DNA from 4 places in the Rhodococcus pseudokoreensis genome. Region 1 is predicted to be linked to each of the others. Evidence: riboswitches for the same ligand, from Rfam matches in the RefSeq annotation. Region 1 holds a riboswitch; each other region holds the start of a gene.

Region 1 (6,981 bases):
GACCTGTTCGGACGACGTCGCACGTCGCTGATCTCCGACTGCCTGTCGGCCCTGTCCGTGGCGGCCATCCCGGTGATCGCGACCACGGCGGGACTCACCGTCACGGTGATCGCCGTCCTCGCCGCGATCGGCGCCGCGTTCGATCCGGCCGGCATCGCGGCCAGGGAGTCGATGCTGCCCGCCGCCACGAAGTCCGCGGGATGGTCCCTCGACCGGATGAACAGCCTCTACGAGGCCAATTACAACGTGGCGTATCTCGTCGGGCCGGGTATCGGTGGCGTCCTCATCGCCACCGTGGGTGCGGTGAACACGTTGTGGGTCGCTGCCGCCGGATTCCTGCTGTCCGTGGCGACGATCGCGTTCCTGCGTCTCGAGAACGCCGGCAGGCCGGACACCGCGACGCGTCCGACGTCCATCTGGCACGGCACGCTCGAAGGATTGAAGTTCGTGTGGCACAACCGGCTCCTGCGCACGATCGCGCTCGTGGACATGGCGGTGGTCGCGCTGTACATGCCGGTCGAGTCGGTGGTGTTCCCGGTGTACTTCACCGAACTCGACAAACCTGCGCAACTGGGTTCGGTGCTGATGGCGCTCAGCATCGGCGGCGTGGTGGGCGCCCTTGCGTACGGACCGCTCGCGCCGTTCGTGTCGCGCCGGATGCTGATGGTGGTGGCGGTGACGGTGCTGGGCGCGGCGATGGTCGCGATGGCGTTCCTTCCTCCGCTGTGGGCGATCCTGGCGCTGGCTCTCCTGCAGGGTCTGGTGTTCGGCCCGGTCGGCCCGATCGCGAACTACGCCATGCAGACTCGCAGCCCGGAGCACATGCGCGGCCGGGTCACCGGGGTGATGACGTCCACCGCGTATGCGGCGGGTCCGCTGGGCTATCTGCTGGCCGGCCCGATCCTCGACAAGTGGGGAATCCAGCCGACGTTCTTCGTGCTCGCGATCCCGGTCCTGATCATCGGGCTGGCGTGCTTCGCGCTGCCCGTGCTGAAGGAACTGGACGAGAAGGTGCCGGTCAGTTGAAGCCCATGACGTCGTTGCCCCAGGCGACCCGCATCTCCTTGTCCGGGTCATTCACGAGGGTGTCCGCGCCGTCGATCAGCAGCGTGGAGCGGTTCTCCTCGTCGTAGGGGGCCCAGTGCTTGGACGCGTCCAGGGCGGCGGGGACACCGTGCCGCGCGAACGCGAGCCACCGGCGCTGGATCCGGCCGGACACCTCGAGTGCCGTCTTCCGGCCGCCGAGCCAGAACGTCGGGTCGATGTTGAGGGTGTCGAAATTGCCGAACACGTACGGGAGTTCGGTGGCGTGCCCGGCTCCGATGCGTGCGGCCTTGAGCATCGGGGTGGCCTGGTCGAACCGGTACATCCACGTCGGCGAGTGCCTGCTGTGGGCGTCGGCCACCCACAGGGCGGGCATCCGGAACGCGGCGTCGCGGGACATCGCGAGCGCGCCCTTCGGTTTCCCGCGGTCCGGGTACGCCGACAGGATGTCGGCGAGGCGGGCCGCGGGCAATTCCGGGTGATCGGTCGCGATCGCCCGCAGCATCTCCTGCACCGAATCCGAAGTGACCGGCAGCAAAGGCGATTTCATGAACTTGAAGATCGACGACTCGTCCTTGTTGGAACCGATGATGAGCGGGATGCGGTGGGAGTACCCCTTCTGGAACGCGGCCACCGGGTAGCGGGGCAGGAAGTCGCGGTCCACCACGGGCGCCATGGCGAGTGTGCCGGGGATCTTCGTCGGCACCTCGTTGACGAGCGTGTCGCTGGCCTCGATGACCGTGCGGTACGGGAGGCGCAGCAGCGTGTCGATGCGGTCGGGTTCCACGTCGAGGATGTCGAGGAACTGCTTCGCGACGGTGGCCGCGCGCTCGCTGCCGTACACCGACGTGGCGGGCGGGCTCTGGGCGATCGCGCGGTGGAACAACCCGTCCGCGCTCGGGCACGTCATCAGCGTGGTTATCGACCCGGCTCCCGACGACTCCCCGAACACCGTCACTTCGTCCGGGTCACCGCCGAAGAACGCGATGTTCTCGCGCACCCATTCGAGGGCGGCGACCTGATCGCGTAGCCCGCAGTTGGTCTCGAACACCCGCTCCGCCGTCGAGAACGACGACAGGTCGAGGAAGCCGAGCGCTCCCACCCGGTAGTTGAACGAGACCAGCACGACGTCGCCGAGAGTGGACAGGATCCGACCGTTGTAGATGCCCTGAGCTGCGGTTCCCAGGCAGTAGGCGCCGCCGTGGATCCACACCATCACCGGCCGCGGGGTGCCGTCGGGCCGGGGGGCCCACACGTTGACCGACAGGCAGTCCTCGTCCATCTCGAGTCCGGCGTCGATCGGGACGGCGGTGCCGTGACCCTGCGGGGCCATCGGGCCGAAGTCGACGCAGTCGCGCACGCCGTCCCACGGGGCGGGCGGGGCCGGCGCCCGGAACCGCAGATCGCCGACGGGGGCGGCGGCGAACGGGATCCCCTTCCACGCGTAGACGTCGCCTTCGGGATAGCCGCGCACGTCGCCGTCCCGGGCGCGGACGACGAGTGTGTCGCCTGACTTCTCGACATCCACGGCCGAATCTCCTCACGCAGCGCGTACGGGAATCTCCCGCCAAACTACCAACGATGCGCAGGCAGGACCGTTCGAACGTGACATAGATCAACCGCGCGCTAACATTTCCTCCGTGGCCGCATCGACCGATCCCGAGGGCAAGAGCCTCCTCGACTACCCGCGGCCGTCCGTGGCGGTCGACGTCGCCGTCCTCACCGTGGACGGCGCCGAGCTGAAAGTGCTTGTGGTTCCGCACCGTTCGGGCCGGCTCGCGCTTCCCGGCACCTTCCTCCACGAAGGCGAGCGGCTGCGCGACGCCGCCGAGCGGTGCCTGCGGATCAAGGCAGGCCTGGCCGGCGCCGAGTTCCACCAATTGGCGATGTTCGACGACCCCGCCCGCGACGACCGCGGGTGGGTGCTGTCGATGACGCACGGCGCGGCGCTGCCCCGCACTGCCCTCCCCCGCGACGCCCTGCTGATCCCCGTCGACGGCGACCGCGTGACGCAGGACCTCGCGTTCGACCACGCGGACGTCGTCACCCTCGCCGTCGCCGACCTCCGCGAGCGGTACGCGCGGTCCGTCGACCCGTCGGGCCTGGCCGACGACACGTTCACGGTGCTCGAACTGCGCCGGGTCTACGAGGTGGTGTTCGGCCGCCCCCTCCCGAAGGACTCGTTCCGCCGGCACATGCTGCCCGCGCTCGCGCACACCGGCGACATGGCCGTCGTCGGGACCGGCAGGCCCGCCGAGATCTACACGCGCGGCCCCGCGCCCCTCGCCCCGGGGGCGGCCGCGTTCCTCGCCGGCTGAGCCCGTCCACCCACCCGGGGCCTTTCCGTTCGCGGCACGGCCGGTGCTAGGGTCGGCTTGTTCTGACACGGGGTGCTCCGCACGGGCGGGGCTGAGAACACACCCGGGAACCTGCTCAGGTAATGCTGACGAAGGGATGTCAACGTTGTGAATAGCTCTGTCCAAGGTGCTGCGGGCGCAGGCCAGCACGCCCGATTCACGGACCACTTGTGGGACCGGACCAAGGTGCTGCGCGAGGCGATCGACGAACTCGAGTTCCTGCGCCGCCTCGGCGACGGAACACTGCCGCTGGACGTGTTCCGCACGTACATCGAGCAGGATTTCCTGTACCTGACCGGGTACGCGAAGGCCCTGTCCCTGGTCGCCGCGCACGCGCCGGGTCCCGTTGAGGCCGGCTTCTGGGCCGGCTCGGCAGCCGAGGCCGCGACGGTCGAAGCGACGTTGCACCAGAATCTGCTGACCAGCGGACGACTCCCCGCGTCGGACGCCGAACCGCAGCATTCGCAGGCCTGCCTCGGGTACATCTCCTACCTGACGGCGGTCGCCGCCACCGAGCCGTACGCGGTGTCCGCCGCCGCGGTGCTGCCGTGCTTCTGGATCTACGCGGACGTGGGACGCCGGCTCGCGGCGAGCGCCCGCGAGGTGCTGTCCGCCGACCCGTCGCACCCGTACGCACAGTGGGTGACCACGTACGACGCGGAGGAGTTCCACGCCGCCGTCGCGAAGGCCCGCGAACTCGTGGACACCGCCGCGGAGGCCGCGACCGACATCCAGCGCGAGGCGATGGTGGAGGCGTTCACGATCGCCAGCCGCTACGAACTCATGTTCTGGGACACCGCACTCAACAAGCAGGAATGGCCGGCGTCGTGACACTTTTCTCCCGTTCCAAGCGCGCTGCCATCGCAGCCGTCATCCTCGTCTCGGCCCTGTCGATGCTCACCGGCTGCGCCGGCGACTCGCAGTCCGACGACACCATCCGGTTCGCACTCGACTGGACGCCGAACACCAACCACACCGGTCTGTTCGTCGCCCAGCAGGAGGGCTGGTTCGCCGACGCCGGACTCGACGTGCAGGTGCTGCCGTACAACGACACCTCGCCCGACACACTTGTCGACGCCGGTAACGCCGAGTTCGGCGTGAGCTTCCAGAGTTCCTCGACGTTCTCGAAGGCCGCGGGCGCCCAGACCACGTCGGTCATGGCCCCGCTGCAGCACTGGGCGACGGGCATCGCGGTGAAGGCGGATCGCCCCGACATCACCCGCCCCCGGGATCTCGACGGCAAGATCTACGCCGGTTTCGCGGACCCGGACGGCGAGGAGACGCTGAAGCAGATCATCCGGAACGACGGCGGCAAGGGCGAATTCACCACCGTCACGCTCGGCACGTCGGCGTACGAGGCCGTGTACTCCGGCACCGCCGACTTCACCGTGTCGTTCTTCGGCTGGGAGGGTATCGAGGCCGAGCACCGGGGCACCCCGATGCGCTACTTCCACTACACCGACTACGGATTCCCGGACGCGTACGCACTCGTCATCGAGGGCAACGAGCAGTGGATGGAAGACCACCCCGAGCAGGCCCGCAAGTTCGTCCAGGCCCTGCAGCGCGGCTATCAGTTCGCCGCCGACCGGCCGGACGAGGCCGCACAGATGTTGATCGACGCCAACCCCGGCGCCTTCACGGACGAGTCCCTCGTGCGGGAGAGCCAGCAGATGCTGTCCTCCCAGTACATGAAGGACGCTTCAGGAAAGGTCGGGACACAGACGGCCGAGCAGTGGGCGGGGTACTCCGGTTTCCTGTTCCAGCACGGCCTGCTCACCGGCCCCGACGGGGCACCGCTGACCACGGAACCCGACTGGTCGACCTATTTCACCAATGAGTACCTCGCTCAGCCCTGACCCGACCCTCCGGACCCCGGCCCCGGGCACGTCCCCGCTGCTGCGGCGGGTGCTGCCCGCGGTCGTGGTCGTGGCACTGCTGGTGATCGCGTGGCAGGTGTACGTGACGGTCAGCGGTATCCGGCCGCAGGTGCTGCCGTCGCCGCTTCGGGTCGTCCAACAGGGCTGGAAGGCGCGGGACGCCATCTCCGGTCACGCGACCGCGACACTGCAGGTGACGCTGATCGGGTTCGCCGTGTCCCTGCTCTTCGCGTGGGCCCTCGCCGTACTCGTGGACTTCTCGCCGTGGCTGCGACGCGCGTTCGTTCCGCTGTTCGTCGTGTCGCAGACACTGCCGATCATCGCGATCGCTCCACTGATGATCATCTGGTTCGGATTCGGTCTGCTGCCGAAAGTCCTCGTGATCGCCCTCGCCACGTTCTTCCCGATGACGATCGGCCTGATCGAGGGTTTCGCCGCCGCCGACCGGGAGGCGGGCGCGCTGTTGCGCAGCATGGGCGCCTCACGGTGGCAGGAATTCCGCTACGTCCGGTTGCCGTCGGCGATCCCACGGTTCTTCACCGCCCTGCGCATCGGCATCACGTACGCCGTCGTGGGCGCCGTGTTCGCCGAATACGTCGGGGCCACGTCCGGTCTCGGCATCTACATGGCCACGCAGAAGAACTCGTTCCGCACCGACCTCGTGCTGGCGGCGGTGCTCGTGACCGCCGTGATCAGCGTCAGCCTCTACCTGCTCACGTTCGCGGTCGAACGCGTCGTCGCCCCCTGGATCAAGAACGAAAGGGCCCGGCATGAGTGACACCGCGCGCGTCGCACTGTCCGGACTGAGCAAGGGATTCCCCGTCCGCGGCGGCATCCGTCCCGTCCTCGACAACGTCTCGTTCACCGTCGAACCGGGCGAGTTCGTGTCGGTGATCGGCCCCAGCGGGTGCGGGAAGAGCACCGCGTTCGCCATGCTCGCCGGACTCGACCAACCGGACACCGGCACCGTCACGATCGGCGGCGAACCCGTGCGTCCCGCGGGCAGCGGTCCGTCGAAGTGCGCGTACATGCCGCAGAAGGATCTGCTGTTCCCGTGGCGCAGCGTTCTCGACAACACCACCCTCGGACTCGAGGTGCAGGGCGTGCCCCGGAAACAGGCGCGGGACAAGGCGCGGGAACTGTTCTCCGTCTTCGGTCTCGGCGGGTTCGAGGACGCCCGGCCCAGCCAGCTGTCCGGCGGGATGCGGCAGCGCGCCGCGATGCTGCGGACCGTCGTCCAGGACCGTCCGGTGCTGCTGCTCGACGAGCCGTTCGGCGCCCTGGATTCGTTGACCCGCACCGAGATGCAGACCTGGTTGCAGGACGTGTGGCAGCGCTACCGGTGGACCGTCCTGATGATCACCCACGACATCCGGGAGGCCGTGTACCTGTCGGACCGGGTGGTCGTGCTGTCCGCGCGGCCCGCCACCGTGCGGCGCGAGGTGACCGTCGGTCTGCCTCGCCCCCGCGAACTGTCGATGATGACGTCACCCGAATTCGCGGACGTCGAACACGAACTGCTCGGCGTGCTGCACGAGGAATCGCGGCGGGCCCTCGTCGAGCAGGAGTCGGGCAGACGCTGAAACCCGCGGCGTCTCCGAGCAGTGGCGCTTCAGAGCAGTGCGGCCTCCAGTTCACCGAGAGCAGTCTCCAGGTAGTGGAGGATTCGCTGCAGGCTCGGCACCGAGCGGCGGCACCCGATG
Region 2 (6,981 bases), 780 kb from region 1:
TGACCATACCCGGCTTCACGTTGAACGTCAGGTTGTCCACCGCCTTCGTCGCACCGAAGGTCTTTGTCAGTCCCCTCACTTCAATCATGATGAGAAGGATGCCGGAACCTGCGGCCGGCGCGCATCGGCCGCAGGTCTACTCCCGACTCGTCCCCTGGTACCGGTCGGACCCTGAACCAGACCCCGACGCGACCCCGAGATCTACGACGACGCCTGCGCCCAGAACCGCTTGGGGATGCGGCCGGCGTGACGTGCCTCGTATCCCGCCACCACGGCCCCGCGCATCGCCGACGCCATGAGCGCCGGATCCTTCGCCCTGGTCACCGCGGTGGCCAGCAGGACGGCGTCGCAGCCGAGTTCCATCGCGAGGGTCGCGTCGCTGGCGGTCCCGATGCCGGCGTCGAGGATGACCGGTACCCCGGCACCGTCCACGATCATCTCGATGTTGTGCGGGTTCGCGATACCGAGCCCGGTGCCGATCGGCGAACCCAGCGGCATCACGGCCACGCAGCCGACGTCCTCGAGCCTGCGGGCCAGCACCGGGTCGTCGGTGGTGTACGGCAGGACGACGAACCCGTCGTCGACCAGTTGCTCGGCGGCGCTGACCAACTCGATGGCGTCGGGCATGAGGGTGCGTTCGTCGGCGATGACCTCGAGCTTCACCCAGTCGGTTTCGAGCGCCTCCCGGGCAAGTTGCGCCGTCAGCACCGCCTCCGCCGCCCCGCGACAGCCCGCGGTGTTGGGCAGCGGCGCGATGTCGAGCCGGCGCAGCAGATCCAGCACCCCGGTGCCGCCGACGGCGTCGACGCGGCGCATCGCGACCGTGGTCAGCTCGGTGCCGGACGCGACGAGCGCCTCTTCGAGCACCGTCAGGTTGGCGGCGCCGCCGGTGCCCATGATCAACCGTGAACCGAACGTGCGGCCCGCGATCGTGAGGCCCTTCTGCACGCCGGGCGTCGTGTCAGCCACCCTGCACCGCCGTCAGGATCTCGATCTCCCAGCCCCGGACCACGAGCTCGTCCCACCGGGCGCGGGGGAACACGGCGCCGTTCACGGCCACCGCGATGCCCTTGGTCGGCAGGTTCAGCGCCTCCAGCAGCCCGGTGACGGTCAACGGTTCCGTGAACTCGTGATCCTCGCCGTTGACGCTGATGCCGATCGGCACCACTACTTGCTGCTCACTCATCTCTACCTCGCTACTTTCTCGAACCGTTCGGGGTCGGCGGCCTTCGCCTCGACCAGTGCCGAGCCCTCCAACAATGCCACCGTCGCGTCGGCGGTCACCGGGGTGAGCAGAATGCCGTTGCGGCCGTGTCCCGTCGCCACCACGACCCGATCGGACACCCGGCCGATCAGCGGCAGGTTGTCCGGGGTCATCGGACGCAGACCCGCCGAGATCTCCCGCAGTTCGTACTCGCCGATGGCGGGCATCAAAGCCTCCGCATCCGCGATCAGATCCCGCACACCGGCCACCGTGACCTGCGTGTCGTTGCCCGATTCGTACTGGGTGGCGCCGACGACGATGCCGTCGGCACGCGGCACCAGGTACGCGGGCCTGCCGTGGACGCTGCCGCGGATGGTCCGGCCCGGCGCGGGTGTCACCCCGGGACGGGCCCGCAACCGCAGGATCTCGCCCTTCACCGGGCGCACCGGAAGTCCCGGCCACAGTGCCGGTGACGCGACGCCCGCGGTGACGACGATCTGGTCCGTGCCGAGGCCGTCGAGACTGCGCACGGCCTCACCGATCAGCTCCACCCCGGCGTCGACGGCGCACTTCTGCAACGCCTGCAGGAGCAGCCTGTTGTCGACGGCCAGTTCGTCGACGGCCAAGAGCCCCAACCGGACTCCGCGACCCAGCATCGGCTCGAGCGCGCGGACTTCGGCGCGATTCAGGATCTGCAGATCCCGGCCCTGCGCCCCCACCCACTCGGCGATGGTCCGGAGGTCTTCGGCGTCGGCGCCGTCCAGCGCGACGGTGAGCGAACTCTCCGACGTGAACAGGTCGACGCCGGCCCCGGCCTCCAGTTCCTTCCCGAACTCGGGCCACCGGTCGAGCGACGCGCTCCCCAGTTCGAGGACGCTCTCCTCACCGGGCCAGCCCTCGGACAACGGGGCGAGCATGCCGCCCGCCACCCAGGACGCTCCCGAACCGATCGACGGGTCGTACAGCTTCACCGACCAGCCGTTGCGGGCTGCTCGCCACGCAATCGACAGGCCGATCACTCCGCCTCCGACGACGGATACCGATCTCGCCATTGAACTCCACCTCACTTCCTGCGCCGGCATGATCCGGGTCAGGTATGACGGTCGGGCTCGGCGTGAGCCCCTCTCAGCCCCACGTTCCCCGGGACTCCCGTGTTGCACTTTCACCGTAGAGGCTACCGTCATGCCGTGACCACCTCGCATCACAGCAACCTCACGGACCGTCGGCGCCGCCTCGGAACAGCACGTTTGTACCTGTGCACCGATGCTCGGCGCGAGAAGGGCGACCTGGCGCAGTTCGCCGAGGCCGCGCTGTCCGGCGGCGTCGACATCATCCAGCTCCGCGACAAGGGCTCGGCCGGTGAGAAGAAGTTCGGCACGATGGACGCCAGGGACGAACTGGCGGCACTGTCGGTGCTCGCGGCCGCGGCCAGGCGGCACGGGGCGCTGCTCGCCGTCAACGACCGGGCCGACATGGCGCTGGCCGCCGGCGCCGACGTCCTGCACCTCGGTCAGGGCGACCTGCCCGTCCCCTACGCGCGGACCGTGGTGGGTTCGGACGTCCTGATCGGCCGGTCCACGCACAGCCGCGCACAGGCCAGCCTCGCGGCGATCGAGGACGGCGTCGACTACTTCTGCACCGGACCGGTGTGGGCGACGCCCACCAAGCCCGGGCGGACCGCGTCGGGCATCGACCTGGTGCGCTCGACCGCCGACTCCGCACCGAACCGCCCGTGGTTCGCGATCGGCGGCATCGACGAGTCCCGGGTTCCGGAGATCCTCGCCGCGGGCGCCGACCGCATCGTCGTCGTGCGGGCCATCACCGAGGCCCGCGACCCGCAGGCCGCCGCGCGCTCACTGTCCGCCCTGCTGCAGCAGAACGCGTAGTTACGCCTGCGCGAGCCAGTCGTGCACCGTGGCGGGCGGCAGGATCACGACGGTGGCGGGCAGCTGTTCGATCAGGTGGGGGTCGGTGGTGACGACCGCGGTCACCGTTCCCAGTGTGGTGCCGTGACCTGCCGGTTCGGCGAGGCGACCGACCGTGTCCAGTGCCTCGAGCACCTCGACCCGCGGCAGCCACCCGTAGGTGCCGTCCGGCAGGTGCACGGTGCGGGGCAGTGCCCTCGACAGCTGCGCCGGCGCGCCGCGCTCCCCCAGGACGTCGTGCCGGTCGAGCAGCAGTCGCACCTCGGTGGTGCGTAGTTGCGGCCACCCCGCTTCGAATCCGGGGTGCAGTGGCAGCCCGGCGACGTCCGTTTCCCGCACCCAGCGCAGTTCGGTGCTCTCACCGTTCGCGACGGTGGGCAGCGGGCGCTCGGCGTCGGCGATCACCGTGGTGTAGCTCCAGCCGCTGGCGGCTTTCATGGTGACGACCTCGGTGCGGACGCGGATCGCCGCGCTCTCGATGCCGGCTTCCTCGTGCGCCTCGCGCACCGCGGCGTGGGTGGTGGTCTCGTGGCTGTCCCGGGCACCGCCGGGCAGCGCCCACGTCCCGCCCTGGTGGCTCCAGGCCGCACGGTGCTGTAGCAGCACGGCCGGCGTCTCGTCCGGGAGCGGCGCACGCAGCAACAACCCGGCCGCACCGTGCTTGCCCCAATGACGACTGCCGTCCGGCCCGGTCGCCCAGCCGTCACCGTCACCACGCATCGACTACCCCTGTCCGACCTGATGGGTCTCCCTGCAGTTCCCTCACACTAACGGTTTCTGCCGGAAGTGCCCGATATCCCCAGTCACCGACTCCTGCTTATATGCTCCCCACAAGGTGCGGCCGTGACACGGGAGGGGTGCGAGGTGGTTCTGCGTGAGGCGCCGTCGATCGAACCCCACGGCAGCCGCGCCCTGTCTGCCGCCGCGGACGACGACGTCGACCCCGCCGTCGCACGTCGTAAGGAACTTCGCGCATTCCTGGCGTCAACCCCAGCCAAGCTCACCGCCCTCGGCACGCTCCTGGTGCTGTTCACCCTGACCGCCGGTCTCGTGGCCGCGTCGTCGGTGAACAGCAGGGAGGCCACCCTCGACAGCGTCCTCGCCGAGACCGAACCGCTGTCGTTCTCAGCGCAGAACCTCTACAGCGCCCTGTCGGTGGCGGACGCCGCGGCGACGACGGCGTTCATCTCCGGCGGTCTCGAACCCCCCGAACTCCGGGACACGTACGCGCAGGCGCTCGGCACTGCCTCCTCCGACCTCGTGTACGCGTCCGGCGGGCTCGCCGCCGGCGACGTGGACAGCAGGCGCCTGCTCGCCTCCATCTCCACCGACCTCAGCGTCTACTCCGGTCTCGTCGAGACGGCGCGGGCCAACAACCGCACCGGTCATCCCGTGGGCGCGGCCTACCTCAGCGAGGCGTCGGCGCTGATGCAGACGAGCATGCTGCCGAAGGCCCAGGAGTTGCACGCCCGGCAGGAAGCGGACGTGGCGGACATCCAGCGGGACTACTCCCGTCCGCCGTGGACGGCGCTGATCCTGGTCCTCGTCGCGCTCGTCGCGCTGCTCGTCGCGCAGGTCGTCCTCGCGCGGCTCAGCAGGCGCACGTTCAATCTCGGGTTGATCCTGGCGTCGTCGTGCACCGCGATCCTCCTGGTGTGGATGCTGGTCGCCGGGGTGGTCTCCTCCCTCGACACGAAGCGCGCGCTGACCCAGGGTGCCCGCCCGATGCACGAGTTGACCGCGGCGCGCATCCTGGCGCAGCAGGCGCGCACCGAGGAGACACTCAAACTGGTCCGCCGGGATTCGAACGGCGACTACGACGCCGTCTTCGAGGACAAGTCCGGTCAACTCGACACCCTGCTGTCGGGCTACCCGCACGACGGCGACCGCGCGGTCGGCCACGACGAGGTGGCGCGGGCCGAGGAGGCCTGGAACAACTGGTCGTCGGCGCACGATCGCATGAACGAGATTCTCGCGAAGGGCGACTTCGTCTCGGCGGCAACGGTCGCGATCGGGCCGGGACCCGCGGATTCCGCGGCCCAGTTCGATGCCGTCGACGACGCGCTCACCGACGGCATCGGGACCGCCCGCGACCATCTGAGGTCGAACGTCGAATCCGCGGCCCGGGTACTGACCGCACTCGGCTCCGGCGCCCTCGTCCTCACACTCGTCGCGCTCTGCGGAATTATCATCGGATTGTGGCCCCGGTTGAGGGAATACCAGTGAGGCGGCACCGGATCGCGCTGGTGCTGCTGGCGACCACGTTGCTGATCGGCGGGTGCGCCGAGGCCGCCCCGGAGCACGTCGGATCGCCGAGCATGTCCTACACCGAACCCCCGCTTCCCGCGGCCGCGGCACCGGCCCCCGAGACCAGCGCCGCCCCGCCTACTCCCGAGAAGGACTGCGGCGATCCCACCGCGAGCCTGCGCCCGTTCCCCGACACCGACACGCCGATGCCGACGGTCGACGCCATCCGCGCGCGCGGACGTCTCGTCGTCGGACTCGACACGGGCAGCAACCTGATGAGTTTCCGCGATCCCGCGACCGGCGCCATCGAGGGCTTCGACGTCGACGTCGCCCGGGAAATCTCGCGGGACCTGTTCGGCGACCCGAACCGGCTCGACTACCGCATCCTCACGTCGGCGAATCGTGAGAAGGCGCTGCAGGAGTCGATGGTCGACATCGTCGCGAAGACGATGACCATCACCTGCGACCGCAAGGAACGGGTGGCGTTCTCCTCCGAGTACTTCGCGGCGCAGCAGCGAGTTCTGGTCGTGAAGGGCTCCCCGATCCGCAGCGCCGCCGACCTGGACGGAAAACGGGTCTGCGTCGTCCGCGGCACGACGTCGCTGACCCGGTTGCAGAAGGTCGCGCCGACCGCCGAGATCCTCACCGTCCCCATGTGGTCGGATTGCCTGGTGGTCCTGCAGCAGCGGCAGGTCGACGCGGTGACCACCGACGACACGATCCTCGCCGGCCTGGCGTCCCAGGACCCGTACCTCGAGATCGTCGGGGACAGCATGGGCGCCGAACCGTACGGCATCGGCATCACCAAGACGAACGAGGACCTCGTGCGGTTCGTCAACCGCACACTCGAACGGATCCGCGGCGACGGAACCTGGACCAGAATGTACGACCGGTGGCTGTCGGTGCTGGGCCCGTCCCCCGCCCCGCCGTCCGCCGTGTACCAGGACTGAGGGGACGCATGCCGCAACATTCGAAGAACCCCGAGTCCACCGACCCGGACCTCGCCACCCAGGCCGCCGTCCGGGAAGAACTGGACCAGGCCACGCAAGCCGCGGTCCGGGACGAACTGGACGAGGCCACGCAGGCAGCGGTTCGGGAAGAACTGGACGAGGGGCCGGTCACCCAGGCTGCTTCGCCGACGTCCCGGCCGTCCGGTGCGTCCGGTACCGGTCGCTCGACGCGCTCACCGCGCACCCGGTCCGGGCAGCGCCTGCGTCTCGGCGGCGGACTCGTCGAGGTTCCGGTCGTCAAGACACTCGACCCGGCGTCGGCGGTGATGACCGACCCGAAGGTCCCCGAGGCCAAGCGCTTCTGCTGGAAGTGCAACAAACCGGTCGGCCGCAGCGGCCCCACGTCCGAGGCCTCCGAGTTCGGTCTGTGCCCCTCGTGCGGAGCGACTTTCGACTTCCGGCCGCTCCTCGACCCGAACGACCTCATCGGCGGCCAGTACGAGGTGCAGGGCTGCATCGCGCACGGCGGCCTCGGCTGGATCTACCTGGCCATCGACCGCAACGTCAGTGACCGGTGGGTCGTCCTCAAGGGGCTGCTGCACTTCGGCGACGCCGAGGCTCAGGCCGTGGCGGTGGCCGAACGTCAGTTCCTCGC
Region 3 (6,981 bases), 770 kb from region 1:
GCGGGCACGTGGTGAAACGACTGGGCGACGGTGTGATGGCCGTCTTCTCCAGCCCGGACCGCGCGATCGACGCCGTCTTCGCCGCACAGGAAGCGCTCGCGGAGGTCGAGGTGGACGGCTACCGCCCCCGCATGCGCGTCGGCATCCATACCGGTTCGCCCCGGCAGATCGGCAGCGACTGGCTCGGTGTCGACGTGACCGTCGCGGCCCGCATGATGGAACTGGGCGGCGACGGCAACGTGATGGCGTCGTCCGCCACGCTGTCGAGCCTGCAGCCGGGCACCCTCGACGAACTGGGGGTCGGGGTCAAGCCGTGGCGGCGCGCCTTCTTTGCCCCCGCCCCCAGCGGAGTGCCCTCCGACCTCGGTATCTGGCGGTTGCGGCTCCGCCGCCCGTGAGTACTTGTTAACCGCCGGACGTTAACAAGTACTCACGGGTGCCGCAGGCGCCACAGCGGGGAGACGGGGCCGTGACCGGCGCCCAGGTCGTACGACGCCTCCAGGCACTTGGTGACCCACTCCTTGCCGAACGCCACCGCGTCGGGCACGGACCACCCGTGGGCGAGCGCGCTCGCGATGGCGGCCGCGAGGGTGTCGCCGCCGCCGTGGTCGTTGCCGGTGTCGATCCGGGGACTGCTGAACTCGAGGAACCGGTCGCCGTCGAACAGCAGATCGGTGCTCGACGCCGACGTCCGGAGATGCCCGCCCTTCACGATCGACCACTGCGCGCCGAGCGCGTGCAGCGCCTCCGCGGCCCGGCGCGCGGTCGCGTCGTCGATCACCTCGATGCCGGTGATCAACCGGATCTCGTCGAGGTTCGGGGTGACCACCGTGGCGATCGGGATCAGCGTGTTCCGCACGGCGTCCAGCGCCTCGGCGTGCAGGAGCGGATCGCCGTGCATGGACGCGCACACCGGGTCGACGACCAGCGGGACCGGCTGGTCCCGGCCGATCCCGACCTCGGTGCACACGGCGGCGACGGCCTCGATGATGGCCGTCGACGCGAGCATCCCCGTCTTCGCTGCCCCGACCCCGATGTCGTCGACGACGCACCGCACCTGCGCGGCCACCGTCTCCGGCGGAATCTCGTGGAAACCGCTGACGCCCACCGAGTTCTGCACCGTGACCGCGGCGACCGCGACGCATGCGTGGACGCCGCACAGCGCCATCGTCCGCGAGTCCGCCTGGATTCCGGCGCCACCGCCGGAATCGGTGCCGGCGATGGTGAGGACGCGGACGGGGGTCTGGCCGTCAGGGGTCAGGGGCAGCAGCTTCACGAAGGGGACCTTACCGATTCTCTGAGGTGACGGATTCTACGGGCAGATACACGCGGCCACCTGCGTCGACGAACTCGCTCGACTTCTCGGCCATGCCCGCCTCGATGGCTTCGATCGAATCGAGCCCGTGCTGCTGCGCGTACTCCCGCACGTCGGCGGAGATCCGCATGGAACAGAACTTCGGGCCGCACATCGAGCAGAAATGGGCCGTCTTCGCCGGCTCGGCGGGCAGCGTCTCGTCGTGGAACTCCCGCGCCGTGTCCGGGTCGAGGGACAGCGCGAACTGGTCGTGCCAGCGGAACTCGAACCGGGCCTTCGACAGCGCGTCGTCCCGTTCCTGCGCCCGCGGATGCTGCTTCGCGAGGTCGGCGGCGTGCGCCGCGATCTTGTACGTGATGACCCCGGTCTTGACGTCGTCCCGATTCGGCAGCCCCAGGTGCTCCTTGGGGGTGACGTAACAGAGCATCGCGGTACCGGCCTGCGCGATCATCGCCGCCCCGATCGCGGACGTGATGTGGTCGTACGCCGGTGCGATGTCGGTGGCCAGCGGTCCGAGCGTGTAGAACGGCGCCTCCTCGCACAACTCCTCCTCGAGCCGCACGTTCTCGACGATCTTGTGCATCGGCACGTGCCCGGGACCTTCGATCATCACCTGCACGCCATGCGATTTCGCGATCTTCGTGAGCTCGCCGAGGGTGCGGAGCTCCGCGAACTGCGCCTCGTCGTTGGCGTCCGCGATGGACCCGGGGCGCAGACCGTCACCGAGAGAGAACGTGACGTCGTAGCGGTGGAGGATCTCGCAGAGTTCGTCGAAGTGGGTGTACAGGAACGATTCCCGGTGATGGGCCAGACACCACGCCGCCATGATCGAACCGCCGCGGGAGACGATGCCGGTGACCCGGCGTGCGGTCAGCGGGATGTAGCGGAGCAGCACCCCGGCATGGACCGTCATGTAGTCGACGCCCTGCTCGCACTGCTCGATCACGGTGTCGCGGTAGATCTCCCACGTGAGTGCCGTCGGATCGCCGCCGACCTTCTCCAGCGCCTGGTAGATCGGCACGGTTCCCACGGGCACCGGCGAATTGCGCAGGATCCATTCCCGGGTCTCGTGAATGTTCTTGCCGGTGGACAGGTCCATGATGGTGTCCGCGCCCCACCGCGTCGCCCACACCATCTTCTCGACTTCTTCCGCGATGGACGACGTCACCGCGCTGTTGCCGATGTTCGCGTTGATCTTGACCGCGAACGCCTTGCCGATGATCATCGGCTCGAGTTCGGGGTGGCAGCGGTTGGCCGGGATCACGGCGCGACCCGCCGCGACCTCGACGCGCACCGTCTCGGGTGAAACACCCTCTCGTGCTGCGCAGTACCGCATCTCGGGAGTGACGGTTCCGGCGCGGGCGGCGTCGAGCTGGGTGCCTGCCCGGTCGGCGATCCACGGCGCCCGCAGGTGCGGAAGCCCCGCGTCCAGGTCGATCGTGGCGTCCGCGTCGGTGTACGGGCCCGACGTGTCGTACACGTCGAGGTGCTCACCGTTGGTGAGGTGAACGCGCCGGACCGGCACCCGGATGTCGTCGCCCGACTGCAGGTACTGCTTGGTGCTGCCCTGGATCGGTCCCGTGGTGACGGACGTGGCTGTAGATATGGTTGTGCTCATCGATGATGCTCCCTACGCCGGCATTACCCGGACAGGTTCGACGGTCGACGGCCCCTAGCCGTCCTCTCAGCCCGCTGGTGCGAGCCCCCGTGGATGTGTAGTTGTCCCGGAGACTGTAACCGAGATCTCTGTGAGTGAAACATTCGGGGGAAACTTGGACAGCGGTTCCGTGCATCGGTATAAAGGGTGATGAACATCACATTTCGATTACGACACATACCCCCAGGAGATAGCCATGCTGACGGACGCGCAGGTTGTGGACGTGATCGACAACGCCGATCAGAACCGATTCGAACTCCGACTGAGTGGTGACCTGGTCGGCATCCTCGGGTATTTCGCCCTCGCGGACACCCCGCCGGGTGCGGGCGCGGGAGTGGGCGTGGTGGCCCGGCCGCCGGGACAGAGGGGCCGGGGGCGTCAGGCTCCGGTGGTCTCGTTCATGCACACGGTGATCGTGGAGGACTTCGGTCACCGCGGACTCGCCGCACTCATGGTGGGGCGCTCCCTCGACCTCGCTCGCGGGTACGGCTGGAAGGTCCGGCCCGTGTGCACCTATGTGCAGCGCTTCGTCGCCGGGCATCCCGAGTACCGCGACCTCGTGGTCCCGGTGGAGGCCTGACGGCCGGGACACGAATCGACCACTCGTCGGCAACGAAACGGTTCCGGGGCCGGTGATTCCACTCGCGAGGCCGCCCGGGAACTGTTTCCATGAGTGGCATGGATCACATTTCGAACGTTCCCGAGCCGTCGGGGAGCATCACTGCCGCTGATGCTCGCGTACTCGACAACCCTGCCCACGAACGATTCGATCTGTGGCTGGGGGACGAGCTGGTCGGCATCCTCGGCTATCGCGACGAGGACGACATCCCCGGGTTCACCGCCAGGCCCGGCGAGGTCGTCGCGTTCATGCACACGGTGATCGTGGAAGACCTCGGTGGCCGCGGTCTCGCCGCAGTCTTGGTTCGTGAGGCGCTGGGGTCGGCGCGCCGGCGCGGCTGGAAGGTGCGCCCCATCTGCACGTACGTCCGGCGCTACGTGGCGCTGAACCCGGAGCATCTCGACATTCTGGTCGCCGACTAGACCCCGGGGGCGCCGTTCGTCTCGGGTTGCTGCGCCTCAGTCGCCGAGGTCGACGATGACGGGCGCATGATCGCTGGCGCCCTTGCCCTTGCGTTCGTTGCGGTCGATCTCGGCCTTGTCGACACGGCCGGCGAGGGCGGGCGACCCGAGCACGAAGTCGATGCGCATGCCCTGCTTCTTCGGGAACCGCAGCTGGGTGTAGTCCCAGTAGGTGTAGACACCCGGACCGGGGGTGTGTGGCCGGACGACGTCGGCGAATCCCGATTCGACGAACGCCTGGAAGGCCTCCCGCTCGGGGGCGGACGTGTGGGTCTTGCCCTCGAACAGCGCCGGATCCCAGACGTCCTCGTCGGTGGGCGCAACGTTCCAGTCGCCGACCAGCGCGATCTGCGCGTCCGGATTCCGGTCCAGCCATCCGACCGCGTCCGTGTGCAGCTTCGCCAGCCACTCCAGTTTGTACGTGTAGTGCGGATCGGCGAGCTCACGGCCGTTGGGGACGTACAGGCTCCAGATGCGGACGCCGTTGCAGGTGGCGCCGATCGCGCGGGCTTCCTGCGCGGGGGCGACCTCCGGGTCCTTGTGGAAACCGGGCTGATCCTCGAAGCCGATCTGCACGTCGTCGAGGCCGACGCGGGACGCGATCGCGACGCCGTTCCACTGGCTGAGGCCCACGTGCGCGATTTCGTACCCCAGTTCGCGGAACCGCTCGTACGGGAACTGCTCGTCCTTGCACTTGGTTTCCTGCATCGCCAGCACGTCGACGTCGGACCGCTGGAGCCAGTCCAGGATCCGGTCGGTACGGGCACGAACAGAGTTCACGTTCCAGGTTGCGATGCGCACGGCAGCCACCCTAGCGGCACTGGCCGACAGATTTTCAGCCGCCGGGTTCGGTGGCGTAGCGGTACCGGTGGTGCGCGACGAAGCCGACGTTCCGGTACATCGCCTGCGCACCCTCGTTCTCGACGGCGACCTGCAGGCACGCGTGGGTCGCGCCGTGCTCGCGTCCCCAATTGATCATGTCGCCGCAGATCAGGCTGCCGATTCCGCGGCGGCGGTGGTCCTGCGCCACCTCGACCGCGGTGAGTCCGACCCATCGGCGGTCGTCGGGCGCGGTCGTGACGGATCCGCGGGCGACGGCGAGGAGCGCCGAGTCGGCGGCGCCGATCCGGCCGAAGCCGAGCATCCCGCCTTGGACCGCGTTCAGCACGTCGACCGCGAAGTCGGGCAGCGCGGACCCGCGGTAGCGGTACAGGGCGAGCCAATCCGGATCGGGGTGATCGGTGACGGTCGTGGTCCGCGGACCCTCCGGCAGCGCCAGGTTGTCGACGTCGGCGGCCATCACGACCACTTCGTCGCTGACGTTCCAGCCCAGCGGCACCTCGCCCAGGCGATCGGGGATCAGCAACCGCAGCGGGCGGTCCCGTTCGGCGTACCACTCGCGCAGGCGGTCGAGCGTGCCTCCGGGAGAGGGGTCGTCCAGACTCCCGACCGACCCGCGGTCGCCGAGCGGCGCCGCCGAGTTGGCGCGTCCGGTGAAGCCGTGGCCGTACCGGGCGAGCCAGCCGTCGATCCAGGCATGCTCGATCCCCGGCCAGCCGTCGGCGGAGGCCAGTTCGAGGGACCGGATCTCGCTCGCCCGCACGGGTCGCGCGGGGACCGCCTTCAGCGCGACCACCCGCTCCGGCTCCACTTCGATCGCGGAGCCGGCCGCGTCGCGGACGACCACGACCGGCTCGACGCTCTCCAGCACCCCGATGACGTCGGTCATCGGATGGCTGGAACCGGGCGGCAACTGGTAACGCAGCACCACCCGGCTTCCGAGCGGAATGTCAGTCGTCATGCCCGAACGGGTCTTCGACCGTTCCCGGCACCCAGCTGAGCCCGGGAACTCCCCAGCCGGCGCGCTTGATGGTCTTCTTGGCGGCGCGTGCGTTGCGGCCGACCAGCATGTCCACGTAGAGGAAACCGTCGAGGTGACCGACCTCGTGCTGCAGCATGCGCGCGAAGAAGTCGCGTCCCTCGATCTCGACGGCGTTGCCGTCGGCGTCGGTGCCGGTGACCTTCGCCCACTCGGCCCGGCCGGTGGGGAACTGTTCGCCGGGAACCGACAGGCAGCCCTCGACGTCGTCGTCCGGGTCCGGCATGGTCTCGGGTCGTTCCGACGTCTCGAGGACCGGGTTGACGACGCAGCCCCGGCGGCGGAACGGCTTTCCGGTCTCGTCGACGTCCGGGCAGTCGTAGACGAACAACCGCAGCGGCAGGCCGACCTGGTTGGCGGCGAGCCCGACGCCGTTGGCGGCGTCCATCGTGTCGTACATGTCAGCGATGATGTCTGCGAGTTCCGCAGGTGACTGGGACACCGTCTCGGTCGGTTCGTGCAATACCGGGTCGCCCACGATCCGGATGGGGAGGATGGCCATGGTCGTCAAGGATAGTGCGGCGCGCCCGAGCCGTTCGCACTGCCTGCGGCGTTCGTCGTGGTTGAATAGTCGCTGAAGTACAGCTGTGTAATTCGTTGCTCGGTCGGCCACGCGATCGAGGAGCCGGGGGAACGTGGTTTCGCTGAGGTCGGGCGAGAGCTAGTAGTCGAGGAGTGAGATGGACGGCGCAACAGCGCGTAGTCGGAACCAGTCCGAGCGCATCGACGGCGACACTTCCGTAGGGGTCGACGACGTCGGCAACGACGACGGTCTCTCGCGTCGGGAGCACGACATCCTGTCCTTCGAGCGCCAATGGTGGAAGTACGCCGGCGCGAAGGAAGAAGCGATCAAAGATCTGTTCGACATGTCCGCCACCAGGTACTACCAGGTGCTCAACGCGCTGGTGGACCGGCCGGAGGCACTCGCAGCCGACCCGATGCTCGTGAAGCGCCTGCGACGGCTGCGCGCGAGCAGGCAGAAGGCCCGCGCGGCCCGTCGCCTCGGGTTCGACGTCACGTAGCAACCGGTCGCTAAGGTCGACATCGTGA
Region 4 (6,981 bases), 4.5 Mb from region 1:
GATGGCCGGGACGAGGGGGCTCTGCATGTGGAAGGTCTGGCCGGTGATGGAGGCGCGGGCCATCTCGACCGGTTCGATGCCGTACGTGGCCGCCGTCTCGGCGAGCACCGGCATGACGCCGAAGTAGAAGGCGTCGTTGCTCATGAAGAACGTGAACGGCAGGCTCAGGATGCCGGTGATGACGGCCAGGTGCGGTCCGAGCGCGGCGGGGATGATCTCGAGCAGCCACTGCGCCATCGCCTCGACCATGCCGGTGCCCTGGAATACGCCGGTGAGCACGGCCGCGGCGAACACCATCGCGACGACGGAGACGATGCTCGACGAGTGCCGGGTGATCGCTTCCTGCTGTTCCTTGACCCGCGGGAAGTTCACCGTCAGCGCGATCGCCGCGGCCACCATGAACAGCACCGGAATCGGCAGCACGTCCATCACGAGCACGACGAGCAGCGTCACGGTCACGAGCATGTTGAACCACAACAGCTTCGGTCGCAGCGTGGGCCGCTGGGGGTCGAGGCCGTCGGCGAAGCCCTGGCCGTCGTCCGAACCGGCGTCGCCGGAACCGCCACCCGTCCGGGGTGCGTCACCATTGCCCCCGGTGCCCGAGCCCGAGCCGGAGCGGCGGAGGCTGGAGCCCGCGGAGACGAGGAGACGCTCGTCGGTGAGTTCGAGTGTGCCGATGCGGCGGCGCTCGCTGTAGCCGAGCTGCACGGCGAACAGCAGCACGACGACGAGTCCGACCACGAGCGACGGGATCATCGGGACGAACACGTCCGACGGCGAGATGCCCAGCGCCGAGGCGGCCCGGACCGTCGGTCCACCCCACGGGACGATGTTCATCGCGCCGTTCGCCAGGCCGGCGACCACCGTGAGCACGACGGGGCTGACCTTCAGCTTCATGTACAGCGGCAACAGTGCGGACGTCACGATGATGAACGTCGTGGATCCGTCACCGTCCAGCGACACCACCATCGCGAGCACCGCGGTACCGACGACGAGCCGCATGGGGTCGTTGCGGACGAGCCGGAGGATGAGTTTCACCAGCGGGTCGAACAGGCCGACGTCGATCATGATCCCGAAGAAGATGATCGCGAAGAACAGCAACGCGGCCGTCGGGGCCAGCGATTTGATCCCATCGGTGATCATGTCGCCGATGCCGAGACCCGCCCCGGCCGCGATGCCGAATGCGACCGGGACGGCGATCAGCCCGACCACGGGAGTGGCCCGTTTGGACATGATCAAGAACATGAACACGGCCACCATCAGAAAGCCGAGCGCTACCAGCATTGCCACTCCTCGTCCGAGCTTGCACCGCGATGTGATCGCGATAACAGCCAGTGTCGGGGGGAGGGACGCTCACAGTCACTGTTGCGTACTTAGAGAAGGTTGTGTTCTTTGTGGTGGCAACTACCGGCGACCCCGGAGATGATCGCGCAGAGTCTCCGTCTCGTACTCCGCGCGGAACAGCCCGCGCTTCTGCAGGACGGGAATCACCTCGTCGACGAAGTCGGCGAGACCGTTCGGATAGAGCGGGGGCATCAGGTTGAAGCCGTCGGCGCCGCCGCTGCGGAACCACACCTCGATCTCGTCGGCGATCGATTCCGGGGTGCCGATCATGGTGCAGTGCCCGCCACCGGCCGCCAGCGTGCCCAGCAGCGACCGCACGGTGGGACGGTCCTTCTCGATGATCCGGAGGATCGTGTCGTACCGGCCCTGCGGTCCGGTGAACTCCGACAGCGGCGGCAGCGCGGGAACGGGTGCGTCCAGTTCCCATGCGCTGCAGTCCTGCTGGACGAACATCGACAACTGCGCCAGCGATTGTTCGACGGGCAGGAGCGCGTCGAGTTCCGCCTTCTTCCGGCGCGCCTCCTCTGTGGTCGAGCCCACGTAGGTGACGAGACCGGGCATCACGGTCACGGCGTCGGCGTCGCGGCCCGCGGCGCGGATGCGCCGCTTCACGTCGCCGTAGTAACTCTGCGCGGCCGTGAGGTCGTAGGCGACGGCGTAGATGCCCTCGGCGCACCGGGCGGCCAGGTCACGGCCCTGATCCGACGCGCCCGCCTGGAACAGCACCGGACGCCCCTGCGGCGAGTGCGGCACGGTCAGCGGACCGTCCACGAGGAAATGCTTGCCCCGATGCCCGACCGGGTTCACCTTGGCCGGATCCGCGAAGAGACCCTCCCGGTCGAGCACGAGCGCGTCGGGCTCCCACGAATCCCACAGCGCGAGTGCCACCTCGACGAACTCCGCGGCGCGCGTATAGCGGTCGTCGTGCGGCGGCATCTCCTCGAGACCGTGATTGCGGGCCTCGGCGTCGAACATCGACGTCACCACGTTCCAGCCGGCGCGGCCGCCGCTGATGTGGTCGAGCGACGCCAGCATCCGCGCGGCGTGGAACGGGGTGTAGAACGTGGTGGACACGGTCGTCACGAGACCGACCCGCTCGGTCGCCCGCGCCATCGCGGACAGTGCGGTGAGCGGTTCGAGGAACCACATGCCCCCGGACGCGGGGTCGCGCACCGAATGTCCGTCGGCGAAGAACACGGCGTCGAGGCAACCCCGCTCCGCCGTCTGCGCCAGTTCCTCGTAGTAGGCGATGTCGCTGAGCCGCTCCACCTGCGAGGCGGGGTGCCGCCACGCGGCGCCGTGGTGCCCGCAGCCGAACAGGAACGCGTTGAAGTGCAGTTGCCGGGCGTCGCTCATGTCAGTCCTTGACCAGTCCGCCGTCGACGACGAGGTTCTGGCCGGTCACCGAGCGCGACCACGGGGACGCGAAGAACAGGACCGCGTCGGCGAACTCGTCGGGGGTGGTGACCCGCTGCAGCGGAGTGCTCGCCGCGATGAGGTCGAACACCTCGCCGGGGGTGGCGGCGCTCGCGTCGGTGGTGCGCAGCAGCCCGCCCGAGACCATGTTGACGGTGATGCCGTCGGGCCCGAGGTCGGCGGCGAGGGTGCGGGTCAGCGACAGCGCGGCGGCCTTGGCGGCGGTGTAGTCGTGGTACGGGACGACGGGGTTCTGGAACAGATTGGTTCCGATGTTCACGATGCGGCCGAACCCGAGCGCGCGCATGCCCGGCAGCGCGGCCTGCGTGGTGTTCAGGGTCGCCTGCACGCTGCCGCGCAACTGTGAGTCGAAGGCCTCCCACGTGATGACGTCCGCCTTGTCGCGTGCGTCGCCGTTGAAGGAGAAGTCGGCGAGGGCGTTGTTGATCACGGTGGTCACCGGCGATCCGAAGTGCGCTTCCGCGGCGGCGAACAGTGCTGCCACCTGCGCGGCATCGGTGACGTCTGCCTGAAGCGCGACCGCGCGGTCCGCACCCAGGGATGCTGCGAGTTCCTCCGCCGCATCCCGGCTGTTGCGGTAGTTCACGACCACCCGCGCGTGCTGCGCCGCGAACGAGCGCACGATGGCGGAACCGAGGCCCCGGCCACCGCCGGTCACCAGGACGATCTGCTTGTCGAGCTGCATTGCTGTCACCTTCCGATCGGTCGGCGACGAGACATCGGATGAGCGCATACGGCCGTCTCCGCGACATCCCTTCGCCGGCATTACCCAGTTCAGGTTCGACGGGTGTCTTCTCAGCCGCCCGGATCCTCGCTGGGCAGCACCCCGTGTCACTGGCCAACAGTGTAAGGGCATTCACCGTTTTCGATTTCTTGGTTGTGCACAACCTAGTTGTGTGCAACTATTCAGGGGTGACCGACAACCTCGCCCTCGACCGCCAGGTGTGCTTCGCGCTGTACTCGGCCTCCCGGGCGATGACCGCGAGATACCGGTCGATGCTCGACGCACTGGGCGTGACCTACCCGCAGTACCTCGTGCTATTGGTGCTCTGGGAACAGGACGGTCGCGGGGTGCGAGAGATCTGCGACGCCCTCGACCTCGACACCGGCACGCTGTCGCCACTACTCAAGCGCCTCGACATGCTGGGCCTGGTCGAACGCAGGCGCTCGTCGGCCGACGAACGCCGGGTCGGGATCCACCTCACCGAGAAGGGCGCGGGCCTCCGCACCGCCGCGGAGGGCATCCCCACCGAACTCGCCCGGTCGACGGGAATGGGCGTCGACGAACTCGTCGCCCTGCGGGACACCCTGTCGCGCCTCACCGAATCGCTCCACAGTTTCGAAACCCCAACAGGAGAGAAGTAACCATGAAGATCGTCTACACCGCCGAAGCCCTCGCAACCGGGGAAGGCCGCAACGGCCACGCCCGCACGTCCGACGGCCGGCTCGACCTGAACCTCGCCATCCCCACCGAGATGGGCGGGTCCGGCGACGGCACCAACCCCGAGCAGCTGTTCGCCGCCGGATACGCGGCGTGCTTCCACTCCGCACTCCAGCTCGTCGGGCGTCAGGCCGGGGCGAACGTCGCCGACTCGGCCGTCGGCGCCCGCGTCGGGATCGGCTCCACGGACGGCGGCGGATTCGGCCTCGCCGTCACCCTCGAGGTGTCCCTCCCCCACCTGCCGCGCGCGGAGGCGCTCGAACTGACGGAGAAGGCACATCAGGTGTGCCCCTACTCCAACGCCACCCGCGGCAACGTCGACGTCACCCTCGAGGTCACCGAAGACTGAGACACCTGCGCGGGCGTCGGGTCACCCGAACTTGTACTCGACGCCCGTCAGGTCCTCCGACAGCGACCACAGACCCTTCGCGGTCTGCTCGTCCCGCGACTTCTTGTTGGAGCCCACCACCTTCGGGTGGCCACGCTGCTCGAACAGGCCGTCCGGCCCGATGTAACTGCCGCCGATCACGTCGGGGGCGGTGGCCGCGAACAACATCGGCAGCGTCCCCATCTCCGCCGACTGCGCGAAGATCCGGTTGCCCACGGCCATCAGCTTGTCCTGCACCGATTCGGTGTGCGCCTGCAGATTGGTCGACGCGTAGCCGGGATGCGCGGCCACTGCCTTGACGGGCGACCCCGCCGCGGCCAGTCTGCGCTGCAATTCGTACGTGAACAGCAGATTCGCGAGTTTCGACTGCCCGTACGCGCTCCACCGGTTGTACTTGCGGCGTTCCCAGTTGAGATCGTCGAGGTGGATCGTCCCGGCCTGATGTGCCGCACTCGACATCGTGGCGACCCGATCGGTGATCTTGCCGAGCAGCAGTCCGGTCAACGCGAAGTGCCCGAGATGATTTGTGCCGATCTGCATTTCGAATCCGTCGGCGGTCTTGCGCTGCGGAACCGCCATCACCCCGGCGTTGTTCACGAGCACGTCGACGGAATCGACGCCGGCGGCGAACTCGCGCACCGACGCGAGGTCGGACAGGTCGAGACGGCGCACCTCGGCGTTGTCACCGATCGACCGCGCGACCACCTCACCCTTGTGGGTGTTGCGGCAGGCCAGCACGACGTGCGCTCCCGCCTTGCCCAGGGCCCGCGCGGCCACCTCCCCCAGACCACTGTTGGCGCCCGTGACGACGAACGTGCGGCCGCTCTGATCGACGATGTCCGAAGCTGTCCACTTGGTCATGCCGTCAACCCTACGGATCCCGGGACGCGGCGTGAACCCGTCACCACGCCTGCGCCCCGACCAGCGGCAGATTGAGGAAACTCGGCCGGTCCGGCGACAACGCCACGTGCTGCGGCTTCAGCTGGCTGTCCGCCAGAATCGGCCCGAGCGGCAGGTACCGGGGAACGCTGCCCGCGTACACGTCGACGCGCAACCGGTGCCCCGGCGCGAGGACCGCGTCGGTGGGCACGAAGTTGATGTCGACCGGTGTCACCTCACCCGGAATCAGCGGCTGACGGGCGGCCACCGTCAGATAGTGGTGCGGTTCGGTGTAGTCGCCGTTCGCCGACCTGGTGCTCTTCGAATCGTCCACGGCCCGCATCGAAGCGGTGAGCGCACCGTTGGTGAGCGGGGTCGACGTGCCGTCCGGGGCGACGTCGTTCAAAGTCACCGCCCAGAATCCGTCGGGCGCGTCCAGCACGGTCTCGAGGTGCAGGTTGACCGGACCCGACAGTTCCGTGGGCTGCGTGACGGGGGCGCTGGTGAACGTCAGGCCCTCGGCCTCGTTGAAGCGGGAGTCCTTGCTGCACACCGACCCGAAGACGACGGCCGCGCCCGCGGTGCCCTGCGTTCCGTCGCGGGAGCAGAGCCCGCGGAGACCGGGAGCGACGGTGAGCTGAGCCGTGTCGCCGGGTTTCGCCGGCACCAGGCTGCCGTCGTGGGCGGCGTGCCCGGCGGTGCCGCTGGCGGCACCCGACAGGTACATCCGCTGGTAGTCGACACCGGCCCGCGGGAACTGATCGGTGGTGGTCCAGCCGTTGCCCTGCTGGTACAGCGTGACCGGACCGTATTCGTCGATGCCGTTGTCGATGCCCTTCAGCCACTTGTCGAACCACGCGCGTTCGAGGACGTCGAGTCGCGGCGGCGCACCCGGCTCGCCGAAGCCGCCACCGAACGAGACGTGGTAGGCGTCGCTCATGATCAGCTGCTTCTCACCGGCGGGCAGCGGAATGTCGTTGTAGACCCGTGGTTCGCTGTTCGCGAAGATGTCGTGCCAGGCGCCGTAGAGCATGGTCGGCACGTCGATGTTCCCCGCCTGCGCCTTCCGCTCCTCGTAGAACTGGCCGTCCTGCGCCACCCGCAGCGTGCCGGCGTCGAGATCGCCGATCTGTGACGCGGTCATCGCCTGGATCAGTGCGGGGAACAGCGTCAGCGGATCCCGCAACCGGTCCTGCAGCCACCGCTCGTCGAAGTTCCCCTGCGCGAGTGCCTGGACGTCGGGAACGAACTTGAGACCGTTGACCAGTGACAGCCACAGCGGCATGAATCCGACGCCGAGACCACCGCCCGTCCCGACGATGTCGCGGAGCAGGTCGTTGCCCGGTTCGGTGGGGAAGATCGCCTTCAACGCCGGCGGCCGATGCCCCGCGGCCTGCAGCGAGTTGATTCCCGAATAGGACACCCCCGCCATCCCGACCTTGCCGTCGGACCACCCCTGCCTGCTCATCCAGTCGATGATCTCGACGGAGTC

What was found. Region 1 has a riboswitch for thiamine pyrophosphate ahead of JWS13_RS37985 (TenA family protein). Riboswitches for the same ligand answer to the same signal wherever they lie in the genome.
Region 2: another riboswitch for thiamine pyrophosphate. It lies ahead of thiO (glycine oxidase ThiO); the one in region 1 lies ahead of JWS13_RS37985 (TenA family protein).
Region 3: another riboswitch for thiamine pyrophosphate. It lies ahead of thiC (phosphomethylpyrimidine synthase ThiC); the one in region 1 lies ahead of JWS13_RS37985 (TenA family protein).
Region 4: another riboswitch for thiamine pyrophosphate. It lies ahead of JWS13_RS17455 (3-oxoacyl-ACP reductase); the one in region 1 lies ahead of JWS13_RS37985 (TenA family protein).

What each region holds. Positions count from the first base shown of each region.
Region 1 covers NZ_CP070619.1:7,204,193-7,211,173, reverse strand. The annotation lists gene JWS13_RS38000 (MFS transporter) at 1-1,026, shown strand, start outside; gene JWS13_RS37995 (carboxylesterase/lipase family protein) at 1,019-2,572, opposite strand; gene JWS13_RS37990 (NUDIX hydrolase) at 2,685-3,362, shown strand; TPP riboswitch at 3,421-3,516, shown strand; gene JWS13_RS37985 (TenA family protein) at 3,510-4,232, shown strand; gene JWS13_RS37980 (ABC transporter substrate-binding protein) at 4,217-5,257, shown strand; gene JWS13_RS37975 (ABC transporter permease) at 5,235-6,056, shown strand; gene JWS13_RS37970 (ABC transporter ATP-binding protein) at 6,049-6,861, shown strand; gene JWS13_RS37965 (WS/DGAT/MGAT family O-acyltransferase) at 6,891-6,981, opposite strand, start outside.
Region 2 covers NZ_CP070619.1:6,422,476-6,429,456, reverse strand. The annotation lists gene JWS13_RS34450 (ABC transporter ATP-binding protein) at 1-88, opposite strand, end outside; gene thiG (thiazole synthase) at 202-969, opposite strand; gene thiS (sulfur carrier protein ThiS) at 962-1,186, opposite strand; gene thiO (glycine oxidase ThiO) at 1,189-2,256, opposite strand; TPP riboswitch at 2,255-2,367, opposite strand; gene thiE (thiamine phosphate synthase) at 2,392-3,090, shown strand; gene JWS13_RS34425 (NUDIX hydrolase) at 3,091-3,849, opposite strand; gene JWS13_RS34420 (hypothetical protein) at 3,973-5,355, shown strand; gene JWS13_RS34415 (glutamate ABC transporter substrate-binding protein) at 5,352-6,326, shown strand; gene JWS13_RS34410 (serine/threonine-protein kinase) at 6,335-6,981, shown strand, end outside.
Region 3 covers NZ_CP070619.1:6,433,214-6,440,194, forward strand. The annotation lists gene JWS13_RS34465 (adenylate/guanylate cyclase domain-containing protein) at 1-398, shown strand, start outside; gene thiD (bifunctional hydroxymethylpyrimidine kinase/phosphomethylpyrimidine kinase) at 431-1,276, opposite strand; gene thiC (phosphomethylpyrimidine synthase ThiC) at 1,287-2,933, opposite strand; TPP riboswitch at 2,926-3,034, opposite strand; gene JWS13_RS34480 (GNAT family N-acetyltransferase) at 3,169-3,552, shown strand; gene JWS13_RS34485 (GNAT family N-acetyltransferase) at 3,651-4,013, shown strand; gene JWS13_RS34490 (exodeoxyribonuclease III) at 4,050-4,853, opposite strand; gene JWS13_RS34495 (N-acetylglutamate synthase, CG3035 family) at 4,888-5,853, opposite strand; gene JWS13_RS34500 (peptide deformylase) at 5,843-6,433, opposite strand; gene JWS13_RS34505 (DUF3263 domain-containing protein) at 6,612-6,953, shown strand; gene JWS13_RS34510 (LytR C-terminal domain-containing protein) at 6,978-6,981, shown strand, end outside.
Region 4 covers NZ_CP070619.1:2,692,110-2,699,090, forward strand. The annotation lists gene JWS13_RS17445 (CitMHS family transporter) at 1-1,320, opposite strand, end outside; gene JWS13_RS17450 (LLM class flavin-dependent oxidoreductase) at 1,405-2,700, opposite strand; gene JWS13_RS17455 (3-oxoacyl-ACP reductase) at 2,702-3,466, opposite strand; TPP riboswitch at 3,516-3,620, opposite strand; gene JWS13_RS17460 (MarR family winged helix-turn-helix transcriptional regulator) at 3,694-4,146, shown strand; gene JWS13_RS17465 (organic hydroperoxide resistance protein) at 4,149-4,571, shown strand; gene JWS13_RS17470 (oxidoreductase) at 4,593-5,471, opposite strand; gene JWS13_RS17475 (CocE/NonD family hydrolase) at 5,512-6,981, opposite strand, start outside.